DNA from 4 places in the Photorhabdus viridis genome. Region 1 is predicted to be linked to each of the others. Evidence: predicted binding sites of a transcription regulator. Region 1 holds the regulator's gene; each other region holds the start of a gene.

Region 1 (4,220 bases):
GACTGAGCTCATCTACACTCGCTAATGCACTGTCTCGCCCATGGCCAAAGGGAGAATGGATAATTGCGAATTATCTGGAAATACATCCTTCAGAGATTTGGCCGAGTCGTTATTTTGATCCAAATACCGGGGAATTATTAGAAAGAAAAGTACGCGAACAAACAAATAATTAGCTAACGAATTATTTTTGTTAAATAAAAACCGCCGGTAATTCGTTGTACCAGCGGTTTTTATTGTTTCATAAGTATATATTTTATATTTATAAAATATACCAATTAGTTATTAATGAATTTTTCACCTAATTCTATATCTTTTCTCAATACGTCCAACATGCCTTCCAGTGCTTTTTGTTCAAAATCACTCAATTTGCCAATTTCCAGACGCTCTTCTACGCCATTTTTACCCAAACGAACCGGTTGAGCGAAGAAACGCGCATATTTGCCATCACCTTCAACATAGGCACATTCAACAACATTGCTTTCGCCTTGTAAGCCACGGACCAAAGAAAGGCCCAGACGAGCCGCAGCTTGCCCCATAGACAGAGTTGCAGATCCACCACCAGCTTTAGCTTCAACGACTTCAGTACCTGCATTCTGAATACGTTTAGTTAAGGCAGCCAACTCTTCATCAGTAAAGCTCACACCAGGGATTTGGGACAACAGAGGCAGGATCGTCACACCAGAGTGACCACCGATAACCGGCACTTCGATTTCCTGCGGTTTTCTACCTTTCAATTCAGCAACAAAAGTATTGGAACGGATAATATCCAAAGATGTTATGCCAAACAGGCGGTTTTTATCATATACACCCGCTTTTTTCAGCACTTCGGCAGCAATAGCTACAGTTGTGTTAACTGGGTTAGTTATAATCCCAATCAGTGCCTTCGGACACGTTTTAGCCACTTGTTCTACCAGGTTACGAACGATACCCGCGTTAACATTAAACAGATCTGAACGATCCATACCTGGTTTACGGGCAACACCTGCGGAAATCAATACAACGTCCGCTCCTTCCAACGCTGGCGTTGCATCTTCACCAGCAAAGCCCTTAATTCTCACATCCGTTGGGATGTGGCTCAAATCAACAGCCACCCCAGGCGTCACTGGAGCGATATCATATAAAGAGAGTTCTGAACCTGAAGGAAGCTGGGTTTTTAGTAGAAGAGCAAGAGCCTGACCAATACCACCGGCTGCACCGAGAACTGCAACTTTCATCCTGATACTCCTTAAATCGTTTTGTACTTTAAAATGCTGTGAATTCATCTGGTTATAAACATAGATTACTACGTTCTTGAAAACAATCTGTTAACAGCCAAATTGTGGACTTACGCTCTAATCGTGGGACACAAAAGTCGCCGTATTCTAGACAAAATGCTTATCTGTTAATGAGATAATGGACACTATTTTGATAATTGCCTTATGATTTTATGAAATAAACCGCTAAATACCTTACACCCAACAACAACACCAAACAATATCATTTGATTAACAATATATTTACATGATAACCAGCCCAAAAAAGCAAATTCTCATATTCATATTTTATGAATTTCTATATAGCATAAGACTAACCAATGCTTTAAAAATGGTGATAAAATCATTTCTATTGCATAAAAATTCATTTATATGCATAATATAATCTTCATAACTGATTGAATATGGTGAAATATGCGTACTCCCTCTAAACAGGAAGAGTTAGTAAAAGCTTTCAAGGCGTTATTGAAAGAAGAAAAATTTAGCTCTCAAGGAGAAATCGTCACCGCCTTGTTGGAAGAAGGTTTTGAGAATATTAATCAATCCAAAGTCTCCAGAATGCTGACTAAATTTGGTGCTGTTCGCACCCGTAATGCAAAAATGGAAATGGTCTACTGCCTTCCTGCTGAGCTTGGCGTCCCTACTGCCACTAGTCCACTAAAAAACCTGGTACTGGATGTTGATCACAACCATTCAATTGTTGTCATTCGTACAAGCCCTGGCGCTGCTCAGCTTATTGCTCGCCTGTTGGATTCCCTTGGTAAAGCAGAAGGTATACTTGGCAGTATCGCGGGTGACGACACCATCTTCATCACACTTGCCAGAGGTTTCACAGCTGAACAGTTACGTGAAAAAATTCTTGAATTGTTCGAACAAGAACTTTAAATGAATCGCGCCATGCTGGCGCGATTCATTTTTCTTGCCGCCATCCTCAGGACTGATAAGTTTTTTTATTCAGTTCAGATAGTAGCTTCTCATGAATACCGCTAAACCCGCCATTACTCATAACCAAAATATGATCGCCTTTCTGTGCCTTATCAACAATCATATGCACCAGTGAATCAATATCAGCACTCCAATACGCCGGCTGAACACAGCGATCTGCAATTTCTGATACATGCCATTTAATATTAGCGGGCTGAAATAAAAACACTTCATCAGCGCGCCCAAGCGCTGGCGCAATCTCATTCTTACTTACACCCATTCTCATGGTATTTGAACGCGGTTCTAACACAGTAATAATACGGGCAGTTCCACCAACCTTACTACGCAGAGCTTCAAGTGTTGCCAGAATTGCTGTCGGGTGATGCGCAAAATCATCATAAACGGTGATGCCATTCTCCTCACCGCGTAGTTCAAGGCGACGGCGGGCATTAATAAAATCGCTCAAAGCACGACAGGCATCGGCTGGCTGGACACCAACATGATGTGCAGCTGCAATCGCAATCAGCCCATTACGCATATTATGTTCACCAACCAGTGACCAATTCACTTCTCCAACAATTTCACCACCATAAAACACCCGATAATCACTGCTGTCTGTACTTATCTTTTTTGCCTGCCAGCGACCGGTTTCACCCACCAACTCCAATTCACTCCAGCATCCCATAGACAAAACATGTTTCAGATTAATATCGTTATCTGGCACAAAGATCTTGCCGCTACCTGGAATGATCCTGACAAGATGATGGAACTGCCTCTGAATAGCTGCCAGATCGCCAAAAATATCCCCATGATCAAATTCCAGATTATTCATAACCAGCGTACGTGGGCTGTAATGCACAAACTTAGATCGTTTATCAAAGAAAGCACTATCATATTCATCGGCTTCTATCACGAAAAACGGACTTTCTCCGATCTGAGCAGATGTTGCAAAATTCCCAGGAACACCGCCAATCAAGAAACCCGGTTTATAGCCACAAGCTTCCAGAATCCAAGCCAACATGCCGGCTGTTGTTGTTTTGCCATGCGTCCCTGCAACCGCCAGAACCCAACGCTCCGGCAAGACATAATCATGTAGCCATTGAGGGCCGGAAGTATAAGGAAGCCCACGCTCCAGCACAGCTTCTACACAAGGATTTCCACGGCTCATGACATTACCGATGATGACCATATCTGGCACAGAATCCAATTGTGCCGGATCATATCCCTGAATCAGGCTAATCCCATGTTTTTCTAGTAAGGTACTCATTGGTGGATAAACATTGGTATCTGAGCCGGTTACCTCATGGCCGAGAGAACGTGCCAAAATTGCCAGTCCACCCATAAAAGTACCGCAGATACCAAGAATATGAATACGCATTGATTTCCCATTCCATAGCATGAAGTTAGCCACTATTCTAACCATCAAAAGCAAGATAAGAAATGGAATAGCCTATGAATCATCCCTTTCTTTGGCTAAACTGCCCACGAAAGAGTGCAATGCACGTTCTAAAACCACTATACAAATCACATTCAGGACTTTCGTCATGAAAACATTAGGCGAATTCATCGTCGAAAAGCAGCAAGATTTTTCTCATGCCACGGGTGAACTTACCGCATTGCTTTCCGCTATTAAGCTCGGAGCAAAAATCATTCACCGTGATATCAACAAAGCCGGTTTAGTGGATATTTTAGGGACCAGCGGTGCGTCCAATATCCAAGGCGAAGTTCAGATGAAACTGGACCTTTATGCTAATGAAAAACTCAAAGCAGCATTGAAAGCACGCGGTGAAGTTGCCGGTATCGCTTCCGAGGAAGAAGACGACATCGTTATTTTCGAAGGCGACCGCGCTGAAAATGCAAAATATGTTGTTTTGATGGACCCATTGGACGGTTCTTCAAATATTGATGTAAACGTTTCCGTTGGTACTATCTTCTCTATCTATCGCCGTATTACACCTGTCGGCAAACCCGTCACTGAAGAAGATTTCCTGCAACCGGGTAACCGCCAAGTTGCAGCCGGATATGTTGTTTATGGCTCTTCAA
Region 2 (4,220 bases), on a different contig from region 1:
CCTGATTGCCAATCTCTGTGCGCAGACACTCTTCCAGCCTTATGTCATACATACTGGCATTCTACTGGATTTTTTGGGAGGGCTGTTTTTTATCTGGGTCATCAGAAAGCGCTATCTTTCAGCAACATCGGAGAGATTGTTGTGAACTTCGGTCAGGCAACAGACGGACAAAGGGTATTACGTTTCGCCAACGGATTGCAGATGCGTACCCGTGATATAAAAGTCGGTTTATACCTATTTACCATCACGATCATACTCGTGGCTATTTCTTTAAACGTCGGGGTTACGGACGTTGGTATACGTGAATTCACGCATATGCTTTTCGGATATTCCCTTGAGCGCCACCAGTTTTATGCACTCTGGGTTGTACGGATACCTCATATTTTATTGGGGCTGATGGTGGGTTGGTGTGCAGCCCTTGCCGGTGCTATTTTGCAGCCGATTGCTCGCAATCCGCTGGCCGACCCCGGCCTTCTTGGCATAAGTCAGGGATCTATGACGATGATCATAGTCTTGCTGGCGTTTGTTCCTTCCGCGCCTAAAATGCTGATCGTCCTTGCTGCACTGGCTGGTGGACTGATTGTTGCGTTGTTTTTGATTTTGCTCGTCGGCAATAATCGCGCAAGTGGCTTGGCAATTTTACTGATGGGGATTGCCGTTTCGTCCGTTCTTAGTTCTGTCAGCTCTTTTCTTATTCTCTATCTTCCGACAGAGTTATCCTTGAATCTTGCTGGATGGATGCAAGGATCATTGTTTCAGGCCAGTTGGTCAATTATCGCATCATTCATGCCATTATTCTTATTGAGTATTATCGGAATTCTGATCACTGGCCCCGCTTTAAACCGCTATGAGCTTGGAAATGAACTTGCTATGTCCCTTGGGGAGCCTATCAAATATTCCCGTCCGTTGCTGATGATGTTTTCTGTCTTGTTAAGCGCAGCATCTGTCACCGCAGTAGGGCCATTGAGTTTTTTGGGGATATTGGCGCCGCATCTGGCTAGCTTTATTTCATCGGCCACAGGCCGCGCCCGACTGTTTCTTTCCGCTTTGGTGGGCGGCAATCTGGTCGTCACCGCAGATATCATGACGAAAGCAGCACCCTCAGGAGTCTTTCTCCCTATCGGGTTAAGCTTCACACTCATTGGCGTGCCCTTGTTTATCCTGACAATGCGGCTGAGCGCATTACGTAAACGCTGAATGTCTGGGGCGTGATATCAATTGGTCGTGTATTCAACCCGTTGATTTTAGTCAGATAAAATCGAGCCCGGTTTAGGCGATTTGATCGATCGCCGCAAAAGATATTTTCTCAATGGGATTGAGTTATTTTTTAACATTAATCAGCTCATTACTGCGGTTCCAAATTTAACATCAGAATTTTAGAGCGGCGTTGGTAGTTGTATAGCTCTTGTTTCTGAATTGGCAGCATTGAGATTTCCGCCGGCTCAAAACCCCGTTCTTGGAACCAGTGAATGCTGCGGGTAGTCAGGACAAAAAGCTTTTCCAGCCCGAGCTGTTTAGCGTGATCCGAAATGCGATTCATGAGTACTTCACCTTTTAAAGCGTTCCGGTATTTAGGATGAACCGCTAAACAAGCCATCTCCCCAATTTTCTCGTCAGGATAGGGGTAAAGCGCGGCACAAGCGATAGTCAGGTTGTCGCGTTCGATAATGATGAATTTATCAATTTCTCTCTCAAGTTGTTCTCTTGAACGGCGAACCAAAATGCCTTGCTGTTCCAGCGGACGAATAAGTTCGAGAATGCCACCGATGTCATTGATATTCGCCCTGCGTATTTGTTCCGCGCTCTCCATGACTATTTGAGTACCAATACCATCACGGGAAAATAGTTCTTGAACCAGAGAACCATCTGCCTGATAACTTAATAAGTGGCTGCGATGAACGCCACGACGGCAAGCTTTTACGGCACTCCGTAAAAAACAGGCTGTACCTGAATAGTAATCACCTTCAGCTTCCAGTTCTTTAATGAGATCCGGCGCCTGATTAAGAAAAATTTCAGATAGAATTTTTCCATCTTTGCCTTGTACGCCTTGAGTAGAACAGAAACCTACGAATTTTTCGGCCTGTAGTTTGATTGCTAACTGAGTAGCAACTTCTTCAAATGCCAGATTAAAACTCTCGCCGGTAACGGAAACTGCAACAGGGCCAATTAGTACTATTGCACCATTGTCTAACTGACGATTTATGGCTGCCTCATCAATACGGCGAATTTTTCCACTGTGGCAATAATCCACGCCGTCATCAACACCAAGAGGTTGAGCAATAACAAAGTTACCGCTGACGACATTAATATTTGCGCCTTGCAATGGAGTATTATTTAGGCTCATAGAAAGACGTGCGGTAATATCCAGTTGCAATAAGCCAGCAGATTGTTTGACGAGTTCCAATGTCCTATTATCGGTAACGCGGGTGTGTTTGTGGTAAATCGGTTCATAATGATGGGTTGCAAGGTTTTCTTCAATTTGAGGTCTGGCGCCATAAACGACTATCAGTCGGATGCCCAAACTATGCAGTAATCCGATGTCGTTGATGATATTCGGGAAGTTCTCGTGAGCAATAGCCTCTCCGCCAAGCATGATAACAAACGTTTTGCCACGGTGTGCATTGATGTATGGAACCGAGTGGCGAAATCCCTCAACTAATTCGGTGCTGCGTTCTTTCATAAAAGACTCTCGATTGAATTTTTATTCGTAATTTATGTATTTTTATTCCTTTTGAAAGGAAATGGCAAGAGGCAATTAAAACAAAAACATTGCGATATACATGTGGACGTGAATAATTTGCCAAATATAAAATGCTTATTACTGATGACAGCATAATGTTGGTTGGTTAGCGTTTTCCACTTGGCTGTTTCTTTGGATGGAAGTCATCCTGAATATTTGTATTTTATGAATGGAATAAATAGTAGATGAGTCATTCAGATCTTAATCTGTCACGGCGTCGCTTGTTGCAGGGAGCCGCAGCAATGTGGTTGCTTAGTGTCACCCAGGTGGGTTATGCAGCATCATCAAAAATTATTGCAGTACGTATTTGGCCTGCATCCAGTTATACCCGTGTGACGCTTGAGTCCAATATTCCACTCAAATATCGTCAGTTCGTGCTGACAAATCCAAATAGAATTGTTGTTGATCTTGAAGGTGTGCAATTAAATCATACCTTAAAAGGTATGGGGGAGCAGATTCAATCCCGCGATCCTTATCTTAAACTGGTCAGGGCGGGGCAGTTTGATCCTAAAACGGTCCGTCTGGTGTTTGAAGTTAAACAATCGGTCAGCCCACATATGTTTACTTTGAAACCAGTGGCGGAATTTAAGCACCGTTTGGTTTTGGATATTTATCCCGCAGCAGGAGCGAATAAGGATGATGACCCATTACTTGCTCTGCTTGAAGAGTACAATAAAGGTAATTTGGCTGAGGATTTACCGGCGGAAATACCGAAGTCAGGCAAAGCAGGTAAAGACAGGCCGATTGTTATTATGCTCGATCCTGGACATGGTGGAGAAGATCCTGGCGCTATCGGCAAATATAAAACCCGTGAGAAAGACGTTGTTCTGCAAATCGCCCGTCGATTACGAACTATTATTCAGCGTGAACCGGGCATGAAAGTGTATATGACTCGTAATGAAGATGTGTTTATCCCGCTAAAAGTCCGGGTGGCAAAAGCACGTAAGATGCGGGCTGATTTATTTGTTTCTATTCATGCTGATGCCTTTTCTAACCGGGCTGCTCGTGGCTCTTCGGTTTTTGCGCTTTCTACTAAAGGCGCAACCAGTAATACCGCACGTTTTCTGGCCCAAACGCAAAATGAAGCCGACCAGATTGGTGGTGTAAGTAAAAGCGGTGATAAGTATCTGGATCATACCATGTTTGATTTACTACAGACGGCGACAATCAATGACAGCCTTAAATTTGGCAGTGAAGTGCTCAAGCGCATGGGTAAAGTGAATAAACTACATAAGAACCGGGTGGATCAGGCTGGATTTGCGGTACTGAAAGCACCGGATATCCCATCGATTCTGGTAGAAACTGCGTTTATCAGTAACCTGGAAGAGGAACGGAAACTGAAAACAGCGCGCTTCCAGCAGCAGGTAGCGGAGTCCATTTTCGCGGGTATCAAAGCGTATTTTAGCAATGGTGGTGATTTAGCACGGCGGTAAAATATCCGCCATTAGAACGAAACTAAGCGATAAGTTACGATAATGAG
Region 3 (4,220 bases), on a different contig from region 1:
CAGAACAAATTGCGCTTTTACATTGGCGTATTCTGATGGATCAAGGCGCTCTTTTTGCACACGAGTCATATAAAGGATGTCTAGTTCCGGTAATACTTCTTCTATGTTGGTATGCAGGCTGTAAGTTGCCCCTTTTTCATTCAGCATATGAAGAATATGATTTGGCATTGCCAATGCTTCCGGGGCGATAAAATAAAAATGGTTGCCATTAAATTTCGCCAACGCTTGTGACAGTGAATGAACCGTGCGGCCATATTTCAGGTCACCAACCATAGCAATATTTAGGCTATCCAACTGTTGCTGCGTTTCTTGAATAGTGAACAGATCCAGTAAAGTTTGAGTTGGATGTTGGTTAGCGCCGTCACCAGCATTGATAATCGGAGTATGACCGGAAAATTCGGAGGCCAGGCGCGGGGAACCTTCCTGCGGGTGACGCATCACGATAGCGTCAACATATTGGCTGATAACGGAAATGGTATCCGCCAGCGTTTCGCCTTTCTTACCCAGAGAAGTGTTGCTGCTGTCTGAAAAGCCAACCACGGAAGCGCCAAGGCGGTGGATTGCGGTTTCAAAAGAGAGGCGGGTACGAGTAGAGGCTTCAAAGAAACAGCTGGCGATAACCTTGTGTTTCAGCAATTCAGGCTGTGGTCTGGTTTTCAGTGTAGCAGCGGTTCGCAACACCAATTCCAGATCTTCGCGGCTCAGATCATTTATTGAGATGATATGTTTGCGATATAACGGATTAGCCATTTTTCACTCTCCTCTAATGCTGACATCCGGGGTGGTGATCATCAATTGATTACCGGGCAAAAAAAAACCCCTCAATGAGGGGCATTAAATGATTGGTTTAGCAACGGGAAAAACAATGATTGCTGCCTGCCTTTAGGCAGTTGCACCCGTACTTTAGCTTGATGAAAAGAGGTGCTGTTTTTCATAATTTCTCCCGGCAAATTGTCGCGCATTATACTCGTGAAAAATCTCACAGCAAGCGTTTGCCCGAAGAAAAATGATATTGGTTGGAGCGCCTCCTTACAGACATATCCCCGCAGATATCATAAGTGACTAGATTTTAAGATCACTTGCCAGTGTCGCTACCATTACCGCTTTTATGGTATGCAGACGATTTTCTGCCTGATCAAACACAATGCTATGCTTTGACTCAAAAACTTCATTGGTGACTTCCAGCCCTCCATACATATCAAATTCAGCGGCGAGTTGTTTGCCTAACGTCGTTTCTTCATCATGGAATGCGGGCAGGCAGTGCAGGAATTTTACCTGTGGGTTGCCTGTCATTTTCACCACATCCATATTCACCTGATAAGGTTTCAATAGGTTAACCCGTTGTTGCCAAACTTCTTTTGGCTCTCCCATAGAAACCCAGACATCGGTATAAAGAAAATCAGCGTCTTTAACCCCCTCAGGGACATTTTCAGTTAGTGTAATTTTCCCACCTGTTTTTTCGGCCAGTTTCTGACATTCAGCAACCAGTGCTGCATCTGGCCAGTACTGTTTAGGAGCAATCAGCCGAACATCCATGCCTGTCAATGCCGCGGCTTCTAACATGGTATTACCCATATTGTTACGGGCATCCCCCAAGTAGGCGAATTTGATTTCTGACAGCGGTTTCTCTGGTTGATGCTCCTGAATAGTCAGCAAATCTGCCAATAACTGAGTAGGATGAAATTCATCCGTCAGCCCATTCCATACAGGGACATCTGCATATTTTGCCAGGGCTTCAACCACTTTCTGAGCATAGCCGCGATATTGAATACCGTCATACATGCGGCCAAGTATACGGGCGGTATCCTTAATTGATTCTTTATGGCCAATCTGGCTACCACTGGAACCAAGATAGGTGATATTTGCCCCCTGATCGTAAGCGGCTACTTCAAATGAACAGCGGGTGCGGGTGGAGTCTTTTTCAAAAATCAGCACAATATTTTTACCTGTTAGCCAGGCTTTTTCTGTGCCGGATCTTTTAGTCGATTTTAATTCAGCCGCCAGTTTTAGGAAGACATGGATTTCTGCTGAGGAAAAATCAAGCAGTCTTAGGAAATTACGTTGATAGAATGGATTCATTGTTGGATATCTCCACATTTATTTTTTGCATTTAAATTCAATTTATATCTATAAAAATTCAATTTCAACTCCGCATTAGATTTCTTTGATGTAAACAGTGGTTAGCCTGCTTGTGGTGTGGGAGAATGAACGTTGGGACGGCCAACTGATTGAGGGTATTGGGTATGGCAAATCAAAAAGACTTAGAAGAACAACGCGAAGAAACACGCCTTATTATTGAAGAATTACTGGAAGATGGTAGTGATCCAGATGCGCTTTATGCCATTGAACACCACTTTTCTGCGGAAGATTTTAATCTGTTGGAAAAGGCGGCAGTTGAAGCCTTTAAGCTGGGTTATGAAGTGACTGACGCGGAAGAATTGGAAATCGAAGATGGTTCTATTCTGATGTGTTGTGATGTCATCAGAGAATGTGGGTTGAACGCTGAATTGATCGATGCTCAGGTTGAACAACTGGTAAATCTGGCTCAGAAGATGGGTGTCAATTATGACGGCTGGGGCACTTATTTCGAAGATCCTGATGAGCAAGATGAAGACGGCGAAGATGATTTGCCAGAGCAGGGTGAGACCAGACTTCATTAATAAAATCAGTTCGTTATAAATCTTGTGTTAGCCCTGGTCGTGGCTGATGCATGTAATTCAAAACAAAATAGTCCTTATATGCTTTTGCGAATAAGGACTATTGTATTTTAGTGGATTATTTTATCAAACCATGTTCTCTGACCTTTAAAAGAATCGTCCCTCTCCTGATTTGGTTTGCCTCATTGACTTCCCTTTTTAATTCTCGTCCCAGCTCATTAGAAACCAGATCGTTATGTTTTTCTGCGAGTTCTCCTAACTCTTTTGCGGTATGAACAACGTCGGTCACTTTCCATGCCAGAGACAGGCCTTTTGATGCCACTTTAGTTACTGAATGGAATTAATTTAAAGTTGTTTTTGGGTATAGATAATAATCAGGCATTGAAATTAAAAATAATTTAATTAAGATAAAACCGCCTCTTGCAAAAAGAGGCGGTTATTCTCTTATTTAGAAACGTCAGTGCCAAAATATTGAGTAGAAATACGCAAATAAGTGCCATCAGCTTTGATATCGGCTAACGCTTTATCGATAGCAGCTTGTAATTCTGGTTCGCCTTTTCGGATTAGAATACCAACTTGATCACCATTGGGTTCAGTTGCAACAATTTTTACCGGTGCATTGGGTTTGTGTTTCTTGAAGTCCAGATAGGAGAGATTATCGTTGATAGTAGCGTCGGCTCTGCCTGTAGCAACCAAATCAATTGACTGATTAAATCCTTCAGTAGGGACGATTTCTGCGCCGTGACGTTTTGCTAACTGCGCATAATTACTGGTCAGGCTGTGGCTTGATGTTTTACCTTTCAGGTCGTTGAACGTTTTAATACTGTCATTATTTTTGCGGGTGATAAGTACGGCTTTAGAAATAATATAAGGCGCAGAAAAGTCATATTTCTTTTTACGCTCTGGCGTAATAGCGACTTGATTAAGTACCGCATCATAGCGTTTGGCATCAAGTCCGGCAATAAGCCCATCCCATTTTCCTTCAGTGAATTCCGCTTTGACATTCAGACGGCGTGCGATTTCGCGACCAATATCAACATCAAAGCCGGTTAAGGTTCCTGAAGCATCGTGATAGGTAAATGGCGGATAGGTTCCTTCAGTAGCGATTTTAAACACGCCGGCTGATTTAATGTTATCAAGGCCAGACTCTGCACTGGCAGAATATGCAATGCCAAATTGAATGATGCCAGCCAATAATACGGTAAGGAATGCTTTCATTTTATTTCTCCAAACTGTCAGAAAATTTATTTAATCGTAATTGACTTGATGGATTCAACGCGCAATTACGGCAAGGTGTTTTTAACGGTGGGTTATATCTCCCAATCCGGTAAGGTATTCGTTAAAGTTGAAACAAATTCAACCGTCCGCTGCTTGAGGGGGTGGGTAAAAATCGTTTTCGATGTTCCCGATTCGACAATTTCGCCAGATTCTAAAAATATGACGTTGTAGGCAAGATTAGCTGCCAGACGCAGATCGTGTGTCGCCATCAACATCGTCGTTCCCTCTTTAGCCAATTGTTTCAATACAGCAACCACTTCCAGCGATAATTCCGGATCAAGCGCG
Region 4 (4,220 bases), on a different contig from region 1:
CCAACTGTTCATTGAATTCACGCAGGAATGCTGGTACCCCATCCCATAAGCTGTTTTCCACCATAGCGAAGCCCCATTTAGCTTCATCAATTGGAGTAGGGCGGATTTTACGGATTTCATCGGTATGCCATGACTGGGCGACTAACTGGCGCAGGCGGCGCATAATGTTATTACGCTCATAATCCGCCAGGTCATCATGATCTAATTGTGACAGGCAGGTGTTAACGGCTACCAGTTTGTGGATTAAGGTACGACGCGCGATTTCAGTTGGGTGAGCGGTGAGGACCAGTTCAATAAACAGCTCATTCACCGCTTTTTTTAGATTGTCATTACTGAAATTTTTTTCTTTTAACTGGGTGAATAACTTTGCCAAAGCAACCGGGTTGCTGGCAGCTTCACCATGTGGGGATATGCTGTGATATTGTTCCGCGACGTTTGTCAGGTTGAGAAATTGATTGAAAGCGCGGGCAACCGGCAACAATTCATCATTGGATAAGTTTTGCAATATGGACAATAGTTGCTGGCGGTGTGCTTCATTGCCGGCACGGGATGATTTGGATAATTTGCGGATAGTTTCAACTTTATCGAGAATATCTTCCCCTAAAGCTTCTTTGATCGTATCTCCCAGCAGCTTACCTAGCATGCTGACATTACTGCGCATTGCGGAATATTGTTGATTCATGTGACTCTTGGCCTTTATTGCTGGCAGAATGTTGATTCTGTTCCTGTAGAAAAATTTTATTTAAGTGGCGGGAAGTTATTTTTTGTGGCGCCACAGTGTTGAATTTACCCTAAGCCCTCATATTCATATCAGAAAATAATCAGTTTGGGCGAAATTTCTAAAATTTAATACTGGGTTGTTTTCTATAAGTTTTACTTATTATCTGCACTGTGTTTATGTGCAAAGCGACTGGGAAAGGTTTGTTTCTTGTTCTGATGCTTGAGTCCCCCCTGATTTTTGGGGGGATAAATTAAAACAATTAATTATTGCTTAGACAAAAATGATCTATTAACTGAGAGATTATCTTTCTGGTAGGTTCAATAAATGATATATCAATAAACTCATCCGGCTGATGTGCCTGTTCAATCGAACCTGGGCCAAGTACCAACGTTGGGCATAATTCCTGAATAAATGGCGCTTCAGTACAGTAATTCACGGTTTCAGCCTTGCGGCCCAAAAGTTTTTCTATTACATCAACCATCTTGTGGTCTGTTGGGCATTCATAACCGGGAATGGGTGGATGTAATTCATTGATGGTCAGACGACCAGGCCAACGTTGTTTCACTGGTTCCAGGGTCTCGTTTAACAGCCCATTCAGATCCTGTAATGTCAGCCCCGGTAATGGGCGAATATCCATATGCAATTCACAATGTGCGCAAATCCGATTTACCGCATCACCGCCATGAATATAGCCGAAGTTCATGGTCGGGTACGGAATGGCAAATGCCGGATTGTTGTAACGCTTTTTTAGCGTGTCTCGTAATTCAATTAGATGACCAATAGATTCATGCATTAAATCAATGGCATTGACACCGTGGGCTGGATCACTGGAATGCCCTGACTGGCCGACAATGCGAATAGCGTTCGATAAATGCCCTTTGTGTGCATAGATAGGCCGCAATGCCGTCGGCTCACCGATAATTGCGAAATCCGGTCGGATAGTTGTACTTGCCGCAAAATAACGGGCGCCTGCCATTGTTGTTTCTTCATCTGCGGTAGCCAGAATGTACAGCGGACGGGTTATTTTACTGACATCAATATCCCGCAAGGCATCAATGATAAAGGCGAAAAAGCCTTTCATGTCTGCCGTACCTAAACCATATAGCTTGTTATCACGTTCTGTCAGGGTGAAGGGGTCTTGAGTCCAGCGCCCTTCGTCAAAAGGAACGGTATCGGTATGCCCACATAGTAGTAGTCCACCTGAACCACTCCCCAAAGTCGCCAGTAAATTATATTTCCCGCGGACTTCGGGTACCGGTTGTATCTCAATCTCGAAACCAATTTCCTTTAACCAGCTTGCCAGCAGGTTGATTAAAGACTCATTACTTTGATCGATACTGATATCAGTGGCGCTGATTGAGGGAGTCGCGATTAACTGCCGAAATAGCTCAATAAATGGAGGTAATTTAATATTCACTGTTGACAGCCTTTATTCATGATAGTATCAATATTCATGCATTTTTTTTGAATAAAAATACATTATCCCGTTAAAATACTGAGCACAAGGTAAAGATATCCCATGTTGAATACGCTGGTTGTTGGTGCAAGTGGTTATACCGGAGCAGAACTGGCAGCATATCTGCATCGTCACCCACATATAAATCTGATTAGGCTAATGGTTTCTGCTCAAAGCGTTGATGCAGATAAATGCTTCTCAGATTTACATCTACAGTATAAAGGCATCGTTGATCTACCGCTGCAACCGTTGACTGACATTACTGATGCTGCTAAAGGGATTGATGTGGTTTTCCTTGCCACCGCCCATGAGGTCAGTCATGACATTGCGCCGGTATTTCTGGCAGCAGGTTGCGTTGTGTTCGATCTGTCCGGTGCCTATCGCGTACAAAATGCTCAGATTTATCAACAATACTACGGATTCAAACATAAGCATACTCAATGGTTAACACAAGCTGTATATGGACTTGCCGAATGGCAGACTGAAGAAATTAAACAGGCCCAGTTGGTTGCTGTCCCGGGATGTTATCCAACGGTTTCTCAACTCGCGCTAAAGCCGCTACTGGAAAAGGGTTTGTTGGATACCGGTCACTGGCCGGTGATTAATGCGACCAGCGGCGTGAGTGGTGCAGGTCGGAAGGCCAGTATGACCAACAGTTTCTGCGAAGTTAGCCTGCAACCTTATGGGATATTTACTCATCGTCACCTACCAGAGATTGAGGAACATCTGGGGACCAGGGTGATTTTTACTCCGCATCTTGGTAATTTTGCGCGGGGTATTCTTGCCACGATTACCTGTAAATTGAAGTTGGGTGTTACCGCAGAACAGATAAGTGAAGTTTATCAACAGGCATATAAAGATAAGCCTCTGGTGCGTCTCTACAGCAAAGGGGTGCCAGCTCTGAAATCGGTTGTTGGATTACCATTTTGTGATATTGGTTTTGTTGTACAGGGTGATCACCTGATTATTGTGGGTACTGAGGATAATCTTTTGAAAGGCGCGGCAGCTCAGGCAGTTCAGTGTATGAATATTCGTTTTGGGTTTGAAGAAACCCAGGCATTACTTTAATTATTGGCGTGAGGGAGTAAATCAGATGGAACCTTTAGTCATAAAGTTAGGTGGAGTGTTACTGGACAATGAAGAAGCACTGGAACGCTTGTTTACTGCATTACAGGAATATCGGCAAACACATAAACGCCAGTTGGTGATTGTTCATGGTGGTGGTTGTCTGGTAGATGAATTGATGCAGAAGCTGCAACTGCCGGTAGTGAAGGAGCAAGGATTACGGGTAACACCCGTTGAGCAGATAGGGATTATCACCGGCGCATTGGCAGGTATCGCTAATAAAACTTTGTTGTCGTGGGCGACTAAGTATCAGCTTGCATCAGTTGGATTATATTTAGGAGATGGTAATGTGGTCACGGTTTCCCAATTGAGTGAAGAGTTGGGGCATGTGGGGAAAGCGATACCGGGTGATACTAAGTTGCTAAGAATTTTACTGGATGCTGGTTATATACCCATTATTAGCTCGATTGGTGTAACTGATAAAGGGGAGCTGATGAATGTGAATGCTGATCAAGCGGCAACGGCGATAGCTCAAACTTTGGGGGCTGATCTGGTATTGCTCTCTGATGTTAGCGGTATTTTGGATGGTAAAGGGCAGAAGATCCCTGATATGACCGCTCAGAAAGCTGAACAACTTATTGTGCAGGGCATCATTACTGACGGCATGATCGTGAAGGTGAATGCAGCTTTGGATGCAGCTAAAACATTAGGCCGCCCGATAGATATCGCCAGTTGGCGTCATGCGGATCAACTGACCGCCCTATTTAACGGTGTTCCCATCGGTACTCGTATTCTGGCTTAAATCAAGTTTGATTAATTTTCGGCAATGAACAACAACGGAATTTCAAAGGGTAACTTCATGCATACTAAAGATATTAAAAAAATAGTTCTCGCTTATTCTGGTGGTCTGGATACTTCTGCCATTATTCCCTGGCTGAAAGAGCATTACGACAACTGCGAAGTTGTTGCATTTGTCGC

What was found. Region 1 encodes ArgR, which controls arginine synthesis, uptake and breakdown. Its sites were predicted from a motif close to ANTGAATAAAAATACANT; they were not measured.
Region 2: the regulator ArgR is predicted to act here: its motif matches at 2,714-2,731, upstream of argA (amino-acid N-acetyltransferase).
Region 3: the regulator ArgR is predicted to act here: its motif matches at 2,104-2,121, upstream of argF (ornithine carbamoyltransferase).
Region 4: the regulator ArgR is predicted to act here: its motif matches at 2,185-2,202, upstream of argC (N-acetyl-gamma-glutamyl-phosphate reductase).

The regions. Positions count from the first base shown of each region.
Region 1 is NZ_JBEJZY010000021.1:41,807-46,026, reverse strand. It holds gene ABR397_RS10855 (helix-turn-helix domain-containing protein) at 1-173, shown strand, start outside; gene mdh (malate dehydrogenase) at 276-1,214, opposite strand; gene argR (transcriptional regulator ArgR) at 1,668-2,138, shown strand; gene mpl (UDP-N-acetylmuramate:L-alanyl-gamma-D-glutamyl-meso-diaminopimelate ligase) at 2,185-3,555, opposite strand; gene fbp (class 1 fructose-bisphosphatase) at 3,722-4,220, shown strand, end outside.
Region 2 is NZ_JBEJZY010000008.1:20,712-24,931, reverse strand. It holds gene ABR397_RS04680 (FecCD family ABC transporter permease) at 1-145, shown strand, start outside; gene ABR397_RS04675 (FecCD family ABC transporter permease) at 142-1,197, shown strand; gene argA (amino-acid N-acetyltransferase) at 1,346-2,680, opposite strand; gene amiC (N-acetylmuramoyl-L-alanine amidase AmiC) at 2,926-4,173, shown strand.
Region 3 is NZ_JBEJZY010000039.1:19,961-24,180, reverse strand. It holds gene pyrB (aspartate carbamoyltransferase) at 1-750, opposite strand, end outside; gene argF (ornithine carbamoyltransferase) at 1,063-2,079, opposite strand; gene rraB (ribonuclease E inhibitor RraB) at 2,244-2,660, shown strand; gene ABR397_RS16550 (hypothetical protein) at 2,776-2,979, opposite strand; gene ABR397_RS16545 (amino acid ABC transporter substrate-binding protein) at 3,102-3,875, opposite strand; gene ABR397_RS16540 (amino acid ABC transporter ATP-binding protein) at 3,968-4,220, opposite strand, start outside.
Region 4 is NZ_JBEJZY010000002.1:10,511-14,730, reverse strand. It holds gene ppc (phosphoenolpyruvate carboxylase) at 1-682, opposite strand, end outside; gene argE (acetylornithine deacetylase) at 981-2,138, opposite strand; gene argC (N-acetyl-gamma-glutamyl-phosphate reductase) at 2,241-3,245, shown strand; gene argB (acetylglutamate kinase) at 3,271-4,044, shown strand; gene ABR397_RS00955 (argininosuccinate synthase) at 4,102-4,220, shown strand, end outside.